DNA from 2 places in the Desulfosporomusa polytropa genome. Region 1 is predicted to be linked to the other one. Evidence: riboswitches for the same ligand, from Rfam matches in the RefSeq annotation. Region 1 holds a riboswitch; the other holds the start of a gene.
The links. A riboswitch is a leader RNA that binds a small molecule or an ion and turns the genes downstream of it on or off. The one in region 1 is predicted to bind FMN.
Positions count from the first base shown of each region.

Region 2: another riboswitch for FMN. It lies ahead of ribD (bifunctional diaminohydroxyphosphoribosylaminopyrimidine deaminase/5-amino-6-(5-phosphoribosylamino)uracil reductase RibD); the one in region 1 lies ahead of ribB (3,4-dihydroxy-2-butanone-4-phosphate synthase).

Region 1 covers NZ_AP042400.1:4,774,864-4,782,913, reverse strand. Annotated here, with positions in the region: gene mtgC (glycine betaine-specific corrinoid protein MtgC) at 1-205, shown strand, start outside; gene ACZ449_RS24005 (ASKHA domain-containing protein) at 364-2,058, shown strand; gene ribB (3,4-dihydroxy-2-butanone-4-phosphate synthase) at 2,153-2,794, opposite strand; FMN riboswitch at 2,906-3,054, opposite strand; gene ACZ449_RS23995 (ABC transporter ATP-binding protein) at 3,183-4,154, opposite strand; gene ACZ449_RS23990 (ABC transporter ATP-binding protein) at 4,144-4,932, opposite strand; gene ACZ449_RS23985 (ABC transporter substrate-binding protein) at 4,955-6,526, opposite strand; gene nikC (nickel transporter permease) at 6,661-7,473, opposite strand; gene nikB (nickel ABC transporter permease) at 7,483-8,050, opposite strand, start outside.
Region 2 covers NZ_AP042400.1:1,610,882-1,618,931, reverse strand. Annotated here, with positions in the region: gene ACZ449_RS09380 (bifunctional 3,4-dihydroxy-2-butanone-4-phosphate synthase/GTP cyclohydrolase II) at 1-476, opposite strand, end outside; gene ribE (riboflavin synthase) at 522-1,175, opposite strand; gene ribD (bifunctional diaminohydroxyphosphoribosylaminopyrimidine deaminase/5-amino-6-(5-phosphoribosylamino)uracil reductase RibD) at 1,144-2,274, opposite strand; FMN riboswitch at 2,551-2,686, opposite strand; gene rpe (ribulose-phosphate 3-epimerase) at 2,747-3,397, opposite strand; gene rsgA (ribosome small subunit-dependent GTPase A) at 3,407-4,297, opposite strand; gene pknB (Stk1 family PASTA domain-containing Ser/Thr kinase) at 4,433-6,328, opposite strand; gene ACZ449_RS09350 (peptidoglycan D,D-transpeptidase FtsI family protein) at 6,341-7,762, opposite strand; gene ACZ449_RS09345 (FtsW/RodA/SpoVE family cell cycle protein) at 7,759-8,050, opposite strand, start outside.

The sequences.
Region 1 (8,050 bases):
CGCTGGGGCCTTGCTGACCACTACTATGGCCGCCCAAAAGAATATTATCGAATATCTTAAATCTAAGAATGTGCGTGAAAAATATAAAGTCATGATTGGCGGTGGTCCAACCAGTCAAGCCTTCGCTGATGAGATTGGTGCTGACGCTTGGGCCGAAACTGCTGATGAAGCAGTTAGTCTGTGCCAAAAGCTTATTGCAGGCTAAGCATAGCAAGCAACTGACTTTCGAGTTAACTTGTTAGATCGGAATTTTAAGAAAGCAGCCTCAGCCCCTAGCAAAAGTTAGGCTGAGGCTGCTTTTGTACATAAAGAATAAGAGCGGTATGGAAATCCAGAATAACGTTGCATGCTGGGAGTGGAAGTATGGCTGAAATGAAAAAAAGAGCTAACGCAGAAGTGATTGTTGACTTTGAACCAATTGGCAGACGGGTCTATGCCAATATCGGTCAGACTATTTTAGCAGTGGCCAAGGGAATGGATTTGTTTGAACATGGCATCAGCGCTCCTTGCGGCGGCAAAGGATTGTGCGGTCGGTGTCTAATACGTCTAATAACAGGGCAAGTAACCTCACCCTCACTTACCGAAGAAAATATACTTACTCCGGAACGTCTCAGTCAAGGCTACCGGTTGGCATGCCAGGCAAGAATTGTCGGTCCCTGCAAAATTGAGATTCCGGTAACATCGCTGATTGGTCGCCAACAACTGCAAGTAGATGGTTGCTCGCAAGTAGTTGAAGTTGATTATTTACTTAAAAGGTATATGTCTGTGGCTACTCCGGGGACTAACTATGAGCCGTTAGGACTAGCCATCGATTTAGGGACAACCAAGATTGCCGCCTTTCTTATCAGGCTGACTACGGGAGAGATGGTGGTGGCAGAAGGTATTTTAAATCCACAAATTGCTTACGGCGAGGACTTAATGAGTAGACTGGCATATGCCTTGGAAGATGAGGCAAATGCTCAGCAGATAGTAAATGCTGCTGTCAGTGGAATTAATGAATTGGCCAAACGCTTAACTTTGCAACAGGGTTTGGATGTCCAACAAATTAGTCAGGCAGTTATTGTAGCTAATACGGCCATGCATCATTTGCTACTTGGTTTACCAATAAGGCAACTTGCCACATCGCCTTATGTTCCTGCCACGACTAGCCCAATTGAGATTGCTGCAGAAACTATCGGTCTTACGTTAGGGCCTCAAGCCCAAGTATATTTTACACCACCTATTGGCGGGTTTGTTGGCGGCGATCATGTTGCCATGATCCAAGCAACCGGAATTGATAAAGGGAAAGGTATAGTTTTAGGGATTGATATTGGAACAAATACCGAAATTGCCCTGTCGGTTAATGGAGAAAGGATTTCTTGTTGTTCCTGTGCATCTGGCCCTGCTTTTGAAGGCGCACATATTTCGCAGGGAATGCGCGCAGTTAACGGCGCTATCAGCGAGGTAAAGCTTTTTCAACAAGGCAAGGAAGTACTTTGGCAGACAATTGGCGATCAGAGGCCTATTGGTCTATGCGGTTCTGGCATTATTGATCTAATTGCCGAATTAAATAAGGGAGGAATCATAAGCGCAAATGGTAGGCTGAATCCGAACAATACCCGGGTTAGAATTAAACCGGGTAAAGCTCCTGAATTTATCGTCGTCTCAATAGAAGACAGTGGGTGTGATAGTGATATTGTTATAACTCAGAATGATATTGGTGAGATACAATTAGCTAAAGCAGCTATTGCTAGCGGGATTAGTAGTTTATTAAATGCCCTCAATATTAGAGTGGAGGACGTTGACCGAATCGTTATTGCCGGTGCCTTCGGCTCTTTCCTGCGACTTGAGAGCGCGATTACCATCGGTATGCTGCCGGATTTGCCACTGGAGCGGTTTGAACAGGTCGGTAATGCGGCTGGTGCTGGTGCATGTATGAGTTTGGTATCTTCGAAAGAACGTCGCCGGGCTGAAGCTATGACTGCTTCTATTGAACATTTGGATTTAGCGTTGCAGCCGAATTTCAAGAGAGAGTTTGCAAAGGCGTTAAAATTTCCGCGGTATATACTTCACCAATAGTAATAAACAGGCCCAGCAAGACCGACCCTACGTCAAACTAAAATCAATAAAGCCTCCCAAGTAAAAATCCTGGGAGGCTAGGAAAAATATAGTTTTATTCTCGAACCTTGCGGTAATCTATCAAATCATCCACTGTAACCACCGGCATATTGTTCTTTTGCGCAAAAGCCACTATTTCAGGCAATCGCGCCATGGTTCCATTGGGGTTTGTCAGTTCGCACAGTACACCATATGGTTTGAGACCGGCAAGCCGCATTAAGTCAACATTGGCTTCGGTATGGCCCGGCCGTTCTAAAACACCACCTGGTTTAGCTTTTAAAGGAAAAACATGCCCTGGATGCCGCAGATCTTGAGCACAAGCCTTATCAGCAATTGCCGCTTTTATAGTAGTAACACGATCAGCAGCTGATACACCTGTAGTAACTCCTTTTGCAGCTTCAATTGAAACGGTAAATGCAGTCTGAAAACTACTTGTATTATTGTCTACCATCATTGGCAATGCCAATTCCTGGGATTTCTCCTCTGGCAGACACAGGCAAACTATACCACTGCATTCACGAATTAGCATAGCCATCTGTTCTGTTGTCAGCGACTCAGCAGCAAAGAAAATATCACCTTCATTTTCCCGCTGTTCGTTATCTGTTACTAAAACTCCCCGGCCATTGCCCAGAGCGCTAAGTGCCCTTGTCACCCGCTCCTCTGCATTGCCAAATTGACTTAATAAATTCTGATTCAAAGTAATGCGCCTCCTATAGTAATAGTAGGACTTACTAGATCAGGGCAATTAGGTAGGCAGCTAGGAAACAATACTAAATAATACTTCAATTCTCCGTATTGATACTGACCGCCTTATCCTCTTTCGTCCGGACTATACCGTCGGCACTGGCATTTCACCAGTTCTGCTGACCTCTTCCAACACACGAAGAGCGCTCGCGGGCTCCCCAGTACAACTGGGATACCGCCGGTGGGGACTTGCACCCCGCCCTGAGAATAAGTCTCATAGTTGTTATTATACTCCTCGACCATTATTTGTCAACAACCTCTGTCCTGTGAGCCAGGGTGTGTTCATGAAATCAGTCCAGCATAAAACAACTGCCCTAGAATAGTGGCGAACCGCGCCAGTGTTATACCGGTCTTCCATTCAAAATGAAATGACAGGCAGCACTGTGTCTTTTAGAAATCTCTTTGAGCGCCGGTTTTTCTTGCCTGCAAATCTCCCTGCATTCCGGGCACCTGCTCTGAAATGGGCACCCTGGCGGCAAAGCAAGGGGACTTGGTATCTCCCCCGCCAGCGGCCGGACCGCTGCAACCCCTTTTTTTCTCACCGGGAAAACCGCCTGCAGAAGCGCCTTCGTATAAGGATGCATTGCTTCATTCAGCGCACCGCCCGCAAGCACCTCTACGATATTGCCGAGATACATAATGGCGATGCGATGGCTTATCTGCGATACCAGGGCCAAATCATGACAGATAAAAATCATGGACAGATTCTTTCCCTGTTGTATTCTGACCAGAAGTTCCATAATTTTTTCCTGCACAGATACATCCAGTGCACTGGTCGCCTCATCACAAACGAGGATTTCCGGCTCAAGCGCCAACGAACGGGCAATCCCGATGCGCTGGCGCTGCCCGCCGCTCATATTGCCGGGATAGCGGTCGGCAAAATCTTCCGGCAACTCAACCATGCGCAAAAGTTCTCCGACCTTTTTCCCGGACTCGCTGTCTTTTATCATATTGAAATTGCGCAACGGCTCGCAAAGGATGTCTTTGGTCTTCATCTTCGGATTGAAAGCCTGCGTCGGATCCTGAAACACCATCTGGATATGTCGCCGGCTCTGCCGCATACGCTCTCCCTTAAGCTGCGTAAGATCCTCGCCCCGGTAGCAGATCGCCCCGCTCGTCGGCGGATACAGCTGCAGGATCAGTTTTACAAGCGTGCTCTTGCCGCAGCCGCTTTCACCAACAACACCAAGTGTTTCTCCCTGATACAGCGACAGCGATACGTCATCGCAAGCTGTCAGCATGCGCCCGTCAGAGACCGGGAAACGCTTTACAACATGCTCGATTTCCAGAATTTTTTCCATTTCAGCCGACATATCTTTTCCCTCCGACCTGCGGTACGGCATCTAAAAGCTCTTTTGTATACGCCGACTGCGGCCGAGCGATAACATCATCCGTTCTGCCAGACTCTACGATTTTTCCTGCTTGCATGACGATCAGCTTATCCGACATATAGGCTGCCACACCGATATTATGTGTAACAATGACGATTGCCGTTTTATCCTTTTGGCAGATCTCCATCATTTCCTTTACCACTTGCGCCTGCGTCGTCACATCCAGGGCCGAGGTCGGCTCATCCGCCAGCAGCAGGCGCGGTTTAAAGAACATGGCCATGGCCACGCCGACCCGCTGGCGCATGCCGCCGCTCAGTTCAAACGGATAGCTCTTCATAATATTGTCCGGATTGGGCAAGTGCATCTTCCTGAGCATGTCCTCTGCTGCCTTGGCTGCTTCCCTTTTCGTCAGCGGCGAATGCTCGCGGATATACTCTACGAATTGGCTGCCGATACGCCGGATAGGGTCCAGCATATTGCCGCTGTCCTGAAAAACCATGGCAGCCTTTGTGCCACAGAGACGGCGCCACTCGGCAGACGTATTCTCCAATATATTTTTGCCTTCAAAGAGAATTATCCCGCCGCTCACACGGCCCTCATGTGGCAGGCAGCCAAGGATTGCGCGAATAACTGTTGTCTTGCCGCTGCCGCTTTCTCCCACAATCGCAAGGATCTCGCCTTCATCGAGCGACAAATTCACATTTCGGACGATTTCATATTCGGCGTAGGATACCGAAAGCTCCGATACCTCTAGTAACATCTCAGATCTCCTTCACGTGATGTTATTTTTTTGCCGGTCTAATCTTGTGGGTCAGCCAGTAATAATCGGACGGATACATCTTCGCGCCTTCGATCGAAGTTGCGCTGATGATGTTGGTTTCCGGATACCCCAGGAACAGAGCCGCGCCATCGTTCAGGATAAGCTGCTGAATATCAATGATGAGCTGGCGCCGTTTTTGTCGGTCGAACTCTGTGGAAAGCTGCGCAAACTTCGCATCCAGGGCAAGATTGCTGTAGCCGGAGCCGTTCTGCGGATTATCACCGTTGTTATTCGTTCGCCAGTACCAGTTTAAGAAAATTTCCGGATCGCCGGTATTGGCCGTTGTTATGTTCGAAATCAAAAGGCCATACTCGCCGTTAATCCCCATTTTATCAATCAAGTTATAGTCCACCGATTTGATTTTTACATCAAAACCAACCTTTTTCGCATCCGACTGTACGGCCTCCGCATAAATCGGCAGTTCCGCGCGGCTGTTGTACACTACAAAATCCACAGTAAGCTTCTTGCCGTCCTTTTCCAGTATGCCGTCGCCGTCCACATCCTTCCAGCCTGCTTCTGCCAAAAGCTGTTTAGCCTGCTCGACATTGTAGCTGTTCGGGTCCCTGAGCTGGTCGAAGCCGTAATCCATCGACGGCGGTACAGGGGCCTTGCCTTCGATAAAGGTTCCTTTCAAAATAACCTCATTATATACCTTTCTGTCGCAGGCGCTGATGAAAGCCGCGCGAACCTTCGGATCGCCCAGGACGCCCTTTTGATTAATCCGTGCCAGTACTGTGCGCAGCGAGGAAATTCTGTCGACATGGAACTTAGCAGTGTCGTTAAAGAGGTTTATGTCACCAGCTGCAATGTTAACCGCCATGTCCACCTCGCCGGACTGCAGCGCCATTGCCCGTGTGTTCGGATCGTCAATGGACGGGATTTCAACTGCTTCATAGGGCACTTCCCCGTCCCAGTAATAAAGGTTTTTTACCAGAACCGCTTTATCCTTGACGAAGGAATTACACATATAAGGACCGGTGCAAATGGGACCTTCCTTGGCAAAATTACGTCCCGCCTCAGCCGATACATCGACAATCAAAAAGAGCGGGTCGGCTAAGAATCCCGGCATATTCGGCTCCGGCTTTTCCGTACGGATCACAAGTGTTTGACCGTCAGCCGTCATGTCCTTATACTTAAAAAATGTCATTGCGCGTTTATTCTTGGCAAAGGCTCTTTCCAGCGAAGCCTTGACAGCTGCTGCATCCAGCGGTTTTCCGTTCGAGAATTTCACCCCGTCTCTGATCTTGAAGGTCCAGGTCATGTGGTCAGCACTGATCTGCCAGCTTTCAGCCAGCCAGGGTGTTACATTCATCTTCTCATCAAATTTTGTAAGGCTTTCCCCTATACCATAACGCATAACTACCCAGCCAAAATAATTTTCTGTCGGTTCCAGTGAATCTGCAAAATTTGTCACACCAATTCTCAGTGTCTTCTTGTCTGTTTCCTTTTTACTACTGCCGCCGCAGCCCGTCATAAAGACCGCTGCCATACAAATAGTAAGCAGCACGCAAATAATTTTCCCCAATTTTTTCATAAACCTCATCCCTTCCCATATGTTTATCTTAATCGCTGAGTCAAGACTCCCGCCTCTACAGGCGGCGTCAGTTCAGGTGGAGTAGACTCTCCACCTGAACCCCCGATGTTTCAGCTCTGCTGAAACGAGTTCACTCAGTTTGTCCGCTGTGGGTCCATGATGTCGCGCAGGCTGTCGCCCCAAAGGTTAAAAATTGCTACGACTATCAAGATCGCAGCCCCCGGATACAGCATCAGCCAGGGAGCCGTCTGGATATGCTGCCTTCCTTCATTGAGCATTAGGCCCCATTCCGGTGTCGGCGGCTGTGCACCAAAGCCCAAAAAGGACAAGCCTGCCAGTTCCATAATCATCGTACCGATATCCATGGCAGCCGTCACGACAATAGTCGGCAGGATATTCGGTAAAATATGGCGCCATAGAATATGTAGCGGTCTTGTCCCAGTGGTTACGGCCGCCGCGATAAAATCACGTTCGCGCTGCTTCAGCGTAAGGCTGCGTCCCAAGCGCGCATATTTAGTCCAGCTCACTGCCGCCAGCGCCAAAATCGTATTCAGTATATTGCCGCCCAGCATGCCGGCAATGGCAATAGCCAGCACGATACCCGGAAAGGCAAGCATCATATCCACCATACGCATAAGCACCGTATCCACCTTGCCGCCCGAGTAGCCTGAAACCACACCGACAGACGTTCCGACCCCCGCAATAATAACTACCAGCGACAGCGTCATCATCAGTGAGGTCTGCGTCCCGTAAAGAATGCGCGACAAGCAGTCGCGCCCGAGCTTATCCGTACCGAATAAATGCTCCGCCGACGGCGCCTGCAGCGACTGCCGCATCACCGCATCATATGGGTCATAAGGCGCCAACCATGGCGCGAATAGCGCAAAACCGGCAATCAACAGAACTAAAAACGTATACAGCCCGAACAAGAACTTGTCCTTTGTCAAAAACGTCACTCAGCGTCCTCCTTTCCGCAGCCGCGGATCAAGATAGGTATAGGAAATATCGACAAGCAGATTAATCCCCATATACAAAACAGCAATCCAGAGGACAAAGCCCTGTACTAAAGGATAATCACGCATCTCAATGGCGTGTACGGCCATCTTGCCGAGTCCCGGCCAGGAAAAGACCATCTCAATAACAGCCACGCCGCCCAACAGCCAGCCAATCGACAGTCCCAGCAACGTAATGAGCGGCAAACAGGCATTTGACAGCACATGCCGCCAGAGAATCTTCCGCATGGGAAATCCCCGCGAACGTGCACCAATGATATACTCCTGCCCCAGTTCCTCCAAAACCGCCGTACGCACCTGCCGCGTGTATTTGGCCGCCATCGCAATGGCCAGCGTAAGCGCTGGAAGCACCATCCGGTCCAGCGACACTACACCGCCTGCAACCGGAAAAAGCCTCAGCTTCAGCCCCAAAACATACAAGAGGATGAGTCCTACCCAAAAGCTCGGCATGGATACGCCTAAAAATGAAATTCCGCGGATCAGATAATCAACCGTGCGGTTTCTATACACG
Region 2 (8,050 bases), 2.5 Mb from region 1:
CCTGCCGGATATAAATCGGCTAGCTTAGCTAAATCGACGGCAGCTTCGGTATGTCCAGTACGCCGCAATACACCGCCTTCACAGTATCTGAGCGGAAAAATATGGCCAGGTCGTCTAAGATCACTGGCAATTGTTTTTTTGTCTAACACGGCCTGTACTGTCATTGAACGTTCGTAAGCTGATATGCCTGTAGTTGTGTCTTTTGCATCAATAGATACTGTGAATGCCGTGCAATGATTATCTGTATTTACTGTCACCATCTGACCTATATCAAGTTCATCTAGTCTGCTGCCAATGACTGGCATGCAAATAAGACCGCGTGCATGTGTTGCCATAAAATTGATGACTTCAGGTGTTGCTTTTTCAGCCGCCACTAGTAGATCGCCTTCATTTTCCCTGTCTTCATCATCAATTACGACAACCATTTTACCATTTTTCACATCTTCAATAGCTTCTTCAATCGTATTGAATTTCATGTAAACTCCTCCGTTTCGTATGCTAATCACGCTATGGTTAAAGACTTATAAAGTAAATCCATGCTGCTCAAGAAACCCCATCGTTATCTTTTCGACTGGTTTAGTGGTTTGTTGTAATCCTAGCAGCTTCTCCACATACTTGCCAATCATATCTGCTTCCAGATTAACTGGCTCACCTACTATCTTCAGACCTACTGTGGTCCTAGCAGCTGTATGGGGAATGAGCGACACGGTAAACCAGTCGGCGCCAAAGTCAATAATGGTAAGACTTGTCCCATCAATAGCAACTGAACCTTTTGTAATAATGTAGCGCATAACTTCTGGACCAGCTCCAATCCGGACAATTATCGCGTTATCATTTTGTTCTTTGGTCAAAATTGTTCCTATTCCATCAATATGACCGCTGACAATGTGACCACCTAGTCGATCTCCTACTCGGAGAGTACGTTCGAGATTAACAGTGTCACCTGCTTTGAGAGCAGCTAGCGCCGTACGGTCAACTGTCTCTGGCATAACATCAGCAGTAAACCAATCGCGGCTAAAATCAACAACTGTTAGACAGGTACCATTTACGGCAATGCTGTCCCCCAGTTTAACGCCATCTACTATTTTACTGCCAAAAACCGAAAGCCGAACAGATTTAGTGCCGCGTACAATCTGTTTGACTTTACCTAATTCTTCCACAAGTCCGGTAAACATCTCGCCCCTCCCGTCCGGTTACGTAACCATTTACTAAGATATCGGTACCGATGGTTTGTGTGGTAATATCTTCAAGCAGTATGGCTTGATCTACCCGTTCTACTCCTGTACCACCAACCGGGCTTAACGCTGTTTGTCCACCAATGATTTTGGGTGCTATGAAACAATATACCTTATCAATTAGATTAGCAGCTAAGAGTGATGCGTTGATGGTTGCTCCGCCTTCAACAAAGATGCTGGTAATATGGCGTTCGCCTAAAATTTTAAATAGTTGGCGAAGGTTGAGGCCCTGTGGTGTTTGCTCAAGCACCAGTACCTCTACACCGTGGCCGCGCAGTGCAGCTACTTTCTCCAGTGGCGCCGCCTGGCTTACCGCGATGAGGGTTGGAGCCTGTTTGTCTGTAATTACGTTAGCAGTCAATGGTGTTCTGGCCATACTGTCTACAATAATTCGGACCGGATTTTGGCCACCTTCCGGCAAACGAGAGGTTAACAAGGGGTCATCCGCAAGTACGGTACCACTGCCTACAAGTATGCCATCATATATATCGCGTAGTTTATGTACATACGCTCTGGCGGAAGAGCCTGTTATCCATTGGGAATGGCCGGTATAGGCGGCTATTTTGCCGTCCAACGACATCGCTGTTTTAAGAACGCCAAATGGCGTACCAGTAGTGATCCACTTTATAAATACTTCATTGAGCTTGGCAGCTTCAGCTGCTAGTATTCCCTCTACTACTTCAATACCAGCTGACCGGAGTCGGGTCAGGCCATTGCCAGACACCTCAGGATTGGGATCAGTCATGGCTACAACTGCTTTTTTTATACCTGCCTCAATCAGAGCATCCGTACAAGGTCCGGTTCGACCATAATGAGAACATGGTTCAAGGGTGACATATATGGTTGCTCCTTTAGCGAGCTCGCCAGCTTGGGCCAAAGCATGAATTTCCGCATGGGGCGTACCGGCCTGACGATGCCAACCTTGCCCTACTATGTGTCCATCTTTTACAATAACGGCACCCACCAGCGGATTAGGGCTAGTACGTCCTGTTGCATACTGCGCAATGCCAAGTGCCTGACGCATATAATAATTGTCCATAGAAGTCCTCCAGTGCAAAACGTAGTAAGAAAGTTTTACCCTTCTGTTAAGGCAAGTGAACTCGCTAACCTTTGAGTACTTTGGAAACTTTGCGTACTTTGCGGTAACAATTCTTAAAACAGGCTTGGTTTGGGCTATGCGGTTAGGTTTGTTAAACCACAAAGGACACAAAGAGCGCAAAGGAATACGAAGGGCAAACAAAAAACTGTTGAATAGCTTTGGGGCTATCAACAGTTTAATAGGCAATGTGGTTGGGAAATGCCAATATGGCAGAACTTACGCCTTTTACCATCCAGACTATACTGTCGGCTCTGGAATTGAACCAGATCAACCGTAAAAACGGCTCGCGGGCTATACCGCCGGTCAGGAATTAAAAGATTTTACTCTTTTTCACCTTGCCCCAAAGGCTATAATATGTAATTTTCATCCATAATGTAACTATCTACTACATATGTTACCACTAAGAAGCAATTTAATCAAGCCCTCGGATATTTTTAATTGCTTGCGTCATATCTGGCGCTCCATATACTGCTGATCCAGCTACTAATATCGTTGCACCAGCGGCGATTACTTGACGCGCAGTACTGGCATTAATGCCCCCGTCAACTTCAATATCAACACTAAGCTTTCGTTGGTCAAGTTTTGTCTTCAAGCGAGTAATCTTTTCAATTGCCCCTGGAATAAACTTTTGGCCGCCATAACCAGGATTTACACTCATGATAAGAATCATATCGAGATCGTCAAGTACTTCTTCAACTACAGCCAGTGGAGTTGATGGATTCAATGATACTCCCGCCTTCAAACCATACTCTTTGATGGTTTGAAGCAAACGGTGCAGATGGGGGGCGGTTTCGGCATGAACCGTAATAATATCGGCACCAGCTTTTGCGAAGGGTTCGATTAAATCTTGGGGATTAGTTACCATTAAATGAACATCAAAAGGTAGTTTGGTTACTTTGCGAATAGCAGCTACAACCGGTGGACCAAATGTAAGGTTAGGGACAAAATGACCATCCATAACATCAATATGAACCCAATCAGCGCCTGCTTTTTCTATCTTATTTATTTCATTAGCTAGCTGGGAAAAATCGGCAGATAAGATAGATGGAGCAACTTTAATCATAGTACTCATCTAGTATCCTTTCTTGTTCTCTCTAATTTCGGTCAATATTTCAAGATAAGATTGATATCTTTCAGCATGAATAAGCCCTTCAGCTACCGCCTGTTTAACCGCACACTGTGGCTCTTTATAATGAATACAAGTACTGAATTTGCATTTAGGAGCTATTGGGGAAATTTCAGGGAAGTAGTCCATTAGATGGGCTTCTTCCATATCATTGAATTCAGTAAAGCTGAAACCCGGCGTATCGACGACAAAGCCACCGCCCTCAAATGGCAAAAGTTCGGCAAATCGAGTCGTATGTTTACCGCGGCCAATTTTATGACTAACTTCGCCAGTAGTAAGTTCAAGACCGGGTTGGATTGCATTAAGGATGGTAGACTTTCCCGCACCTGATGGACCAGCAAAAACCGTAATTTTATCATGAAGCTGTGTGTGCAATTGCTCTATACCTGTACCTAACTTAGCAGCTATAGTGAGTACCTTATACCCAATTTGCTTATAGCGTTCAACTAATTTAGCTAACACCTCCGTGTCCGCTAAATCGATTTTATTAATACATAGTATTATCTCCAGTTCTGAAAACTCAGCAATTACTAAAAATCTGTCAACCAGAGATGGGTTAATATCAGGATTAACAGCGGCAAAAGTCACAACAACCTGGTCTATATTGGCAACCATTGGACGCTTTAACATGCTGCGTCTCGGCAGTATTTCTTCAATGATACCTTTTTCCGGGCCAGTTAGAGTATAAGTCACTTCATCACCTACAATAAGAGAAAAGCGTCCTTTCTTAAATCGGCCGCGCAAATTGCAAGTGACAATTTTGCTGCCTGACTGTATATAGTAGTAACTATTATAGGCTTTTACTACAATACCATTTAGCACACATGACCTCCTCATTGAATAAATTTCGCAGTAAAGAAGTTCGCAGGTGCAGGTAGGTGCTACATTGACAACGCTTCACCACTAGCGTTGTCAATGTGACTTTTGTCACTGCACCACCTACCTGCAAAATCTTTAACACGTTTTATATAGCTAAATTGTTTGTTCTTGAAGCAATTTTTCATTGATATACACTTGAATTCGTACTTGTCCAGTGCCCTCGACTGTTTTTTCAATATGTTCACCCGGTTTATGTGAACCTTCATAAATAACCCGGCGGCCATTGGTATCGGTAACTACTATTTGCAAGGCTTGCGGAGTTTGGCGAGCTGATCCGTCTGGTACGGTTACTTGAACAACGGCCCGTTTGACAGCTCCAGGCACACCTTTGGCAATAGAGAAGTCAATCGTCGTGCCTTCTGTTACTTCAGTAGCTGGTGGTGGATTTTGACTAATAATGGTGCCTGGTGGATATTTATCATTAGGTGCTTCTGTTATTTTTCCTTGCTTAAGCTTCAAGCTATCAAGCTGAGTTGCCACCGTAGTTAAGAGCGATCCTTGAAAATCCGGTAATGAAACTTTCTTCGGACTAGTACCTTTGCTGATAACAATATCAATGGCCGTCCCTTTGGTTACTTGCGCTGGTGGACGGGGATTTTGATTAATGACTGTATCTGCTGGTGCTGCATCAGTAAATTGTTCGTCAACCCGACCTAGTTTCAGACCAGAGTTTTTAATCTGCAGTTCGGCATCCCGGCGGCTAAGACCGCGCAAATCCGGAACAACAGTAACTTCACCGCCTTTGCTGACAATGATCGTTATTGTCCGCTGTTCTTTGACAGTTGTTCCTGCTTCTGGTTGCTGGGATATAACCTGACCTGCCGGAACTTTGTCGCTAAAAGCATCAGAGACAGACACTCTAAGATTATTACTAATAATAATGTTACGTGCTGTATCTACCTGCTTGCCCACAACATCTGGCACGGCAATTTCATTAAGACTCCAAAACTTACCAAATCCCAGAAAGGCCGCCAATGCTGAGCCCAGCAACACAAACAATAATATCCCCCACAGCCAAGGTTTAGAAAGTTTAGCTTCGTTTAACAAAGAAGCAGGAGTATTAGATGGTACTGTATGTCTTGCATTATTCTGTTCCGCTGGCGGTGTAACTGTTGGTAATACTTGTGTAGGAAAATCCGTATGAGATAGTCGCCTAGTATGATCATCCCTTAAATAATTTTGGGCTAATTTAAAATCAGCAATCATTTCACCAATATCAGTGAATCTAGCAACTGGATCTTTATGCATAGCCTTTACTACAATAGCTTCAATCAGCGGCGGTATGGAAGCGTTTAGTTCTCGCGGTAACCTTGGTTCTTCCTGTATGTGCTTAAGGGCAATACTAATTGGTGATTCACCAGTAAATGGCACATGACCTGTAAGCATTTCGTAAAGAACAACACCAAGAGAATAGATGTCAGATTTAGCACCAACCGAAACACCTTTAGCCTGTTCAGGTGAAAAATAATGTACCGAACCAATAATTGTGCCCGAATTAGTCATTGTTGATGAAGTAACAGCTCGGGCAATACCAAAATCAGTTACTTTAACTCGTCCTGAACGAGTAATAAGAATATTATGTGGCTTGATATCGCAATGAACTAAATTATTTTGGTGAGCATGTTCGAGCGCTTCTGCTATTTCCATAGCAATTCGCACTGCAGTTTCGACAGGTAACGGGGCTTCACGGTCAATTTTATCTTTAAGCGTTTCGCCTGAAATGTATTCCATAATTATATAGTATGCTTGTTCATCAAAACCAACATCGTAGATATTAACAATGTTAGGATGCGAAAGCTTAGCCGCCGCCTGGGCTTCCTGCCGGAAACGACCAATAAACTCTTCATCATCAGTGAACTGGGAACGCAGTACCTTAACAGCTACTGAACGGTCTAATAGTTTATCATGTGCGCGGTATACATCGGCCATGCCTCCGCCGCCAATTCGTTCCAATATTGTATAACGATCATCAAGTGTGCGATTAAGCATTAATTCACCCCCTTATCGTAATGCTTGCAATAAAATCTGTCGGGCGAGTGGTGCGGCTACCGTACCACCAGAACCCGCATTTTCAACAATTACCGCTACTGCAACTTGTGGATTGTCTGCTGGTGCAAAGCCGATAAACCAAGAATGCGAAGCACCATGCGGATTTTCTGCAGTACCTGTTTTGCCAGCAACCTGTATATCGCGCAGTGCGGCCGCGCTGCCAGTACCTTCTTTTACTACACTTACCATCATATCGGCTACCTGACTGGCCAATTTGCTATCTGCAGGTGATAGCCAGGCAACTGGACTGGTTTGATTCAATATAGTACCATCAGGGGTCATAATTTTTTGTACTAAATAAGGCTTCATCATAATTCCTTTATTAGCGAATGTTGATGCTAGCATAGCCATTCGGAGCGGTGTAACCAGAAGGCTTCCCTGTCCAATGCCGGTTTGTGCCAAATCGCCGTCATTTAGCTTTGCAAAATCAGGGAGCTGATTAGCACTTTCCTGAATATCGCTGCTAATCAGCTGGGTAAAACCATAGCGTTCAAAGTACTTGGCCATTCTTGTGCGGCCGAGATCAAGTGCTAGCTGACCAAAAGTAACGTTACAAGACACGGCTAACGCTTCTCGCAGATTCAATTTGCCATGAGCTATATTATTAGATTCTGTCAATGTATAATCAGAACCAATTTTGAGAGATCCGCTGCAGGTAAATTGGTGGTTTTTATCAGCCAATTGTTCGGCTAATGCGGCTTCAGCTATCATAACTTTAATGATGGAACCTGGTGGATATAATCCTTGTGCAGCCCGGTTAAGGAGCGGACTACTTGCAGCTTGTGAGATACTATTCCAAGTTGTGTCAAGCGTGTTTGGATCAAAGCTTGGGCGGCTAACCATAGCCAATATCGCACCTGTTTTAGGTGACATGACAACAATTGCGCCACGATGATTGCCAAGAGCCTGATAAGCAGCTTGCTGAAGCTGTGCATCAACGGTAAGTACAACCGTATTGCCAGCACCGTTTGCAAATAATTGACTAATTGCACCCAGGCGTTTTTCAGGATTTATTTGTCCTGATAAATAGCCATCATAAATGCCTTCAATGCCTGTTTTTCCATACTTAGGACTATCATAACCAACAACATGGGAAAATACGGTATCATAAGGATATTCTCGCTGATATTCTTGTTGTGAGAGCTTACTTAGAGCCAGAACTTTTCCATGAATGTCAGTAATTTGACCTCGTTCCACTTTGCGTGACGCTTCTGCTGTTCGGCGGTTAAGCGGATGAAAAGCCAGAGTATTACTTTCAATAACTTGAATATATACTACATAACTGAGCAGTAACACCAACAGTGCAATAGAAAATAGCGCTGCTTTATGGATACTCCTGCGTATGGCCTTATGGGGAATGTCATGTATGTTCATGGGGTGGCTGTCGCCTCCGATATAGCAAATAACATACCCAGCAGGATAAAGCTTGCGACCATAGAGCTACCACCATAACTTATCAGCGGCAGCGTTATACCTGTTAGTGGCAAAAATTTGGTAACACCGCCGATAATAATAAAAACCTGCAATGCAGTAAGTACTCCTAAGCCGCCAGCTAGTAGCATGGTAAACGGTATTTGCGAAGCAAGTGCTGCACGAAATGCGCGGTAGACAATAAGGATATAGGCAATGATTACTGCAGCAGTACCTGCTAGTCCTAATTCT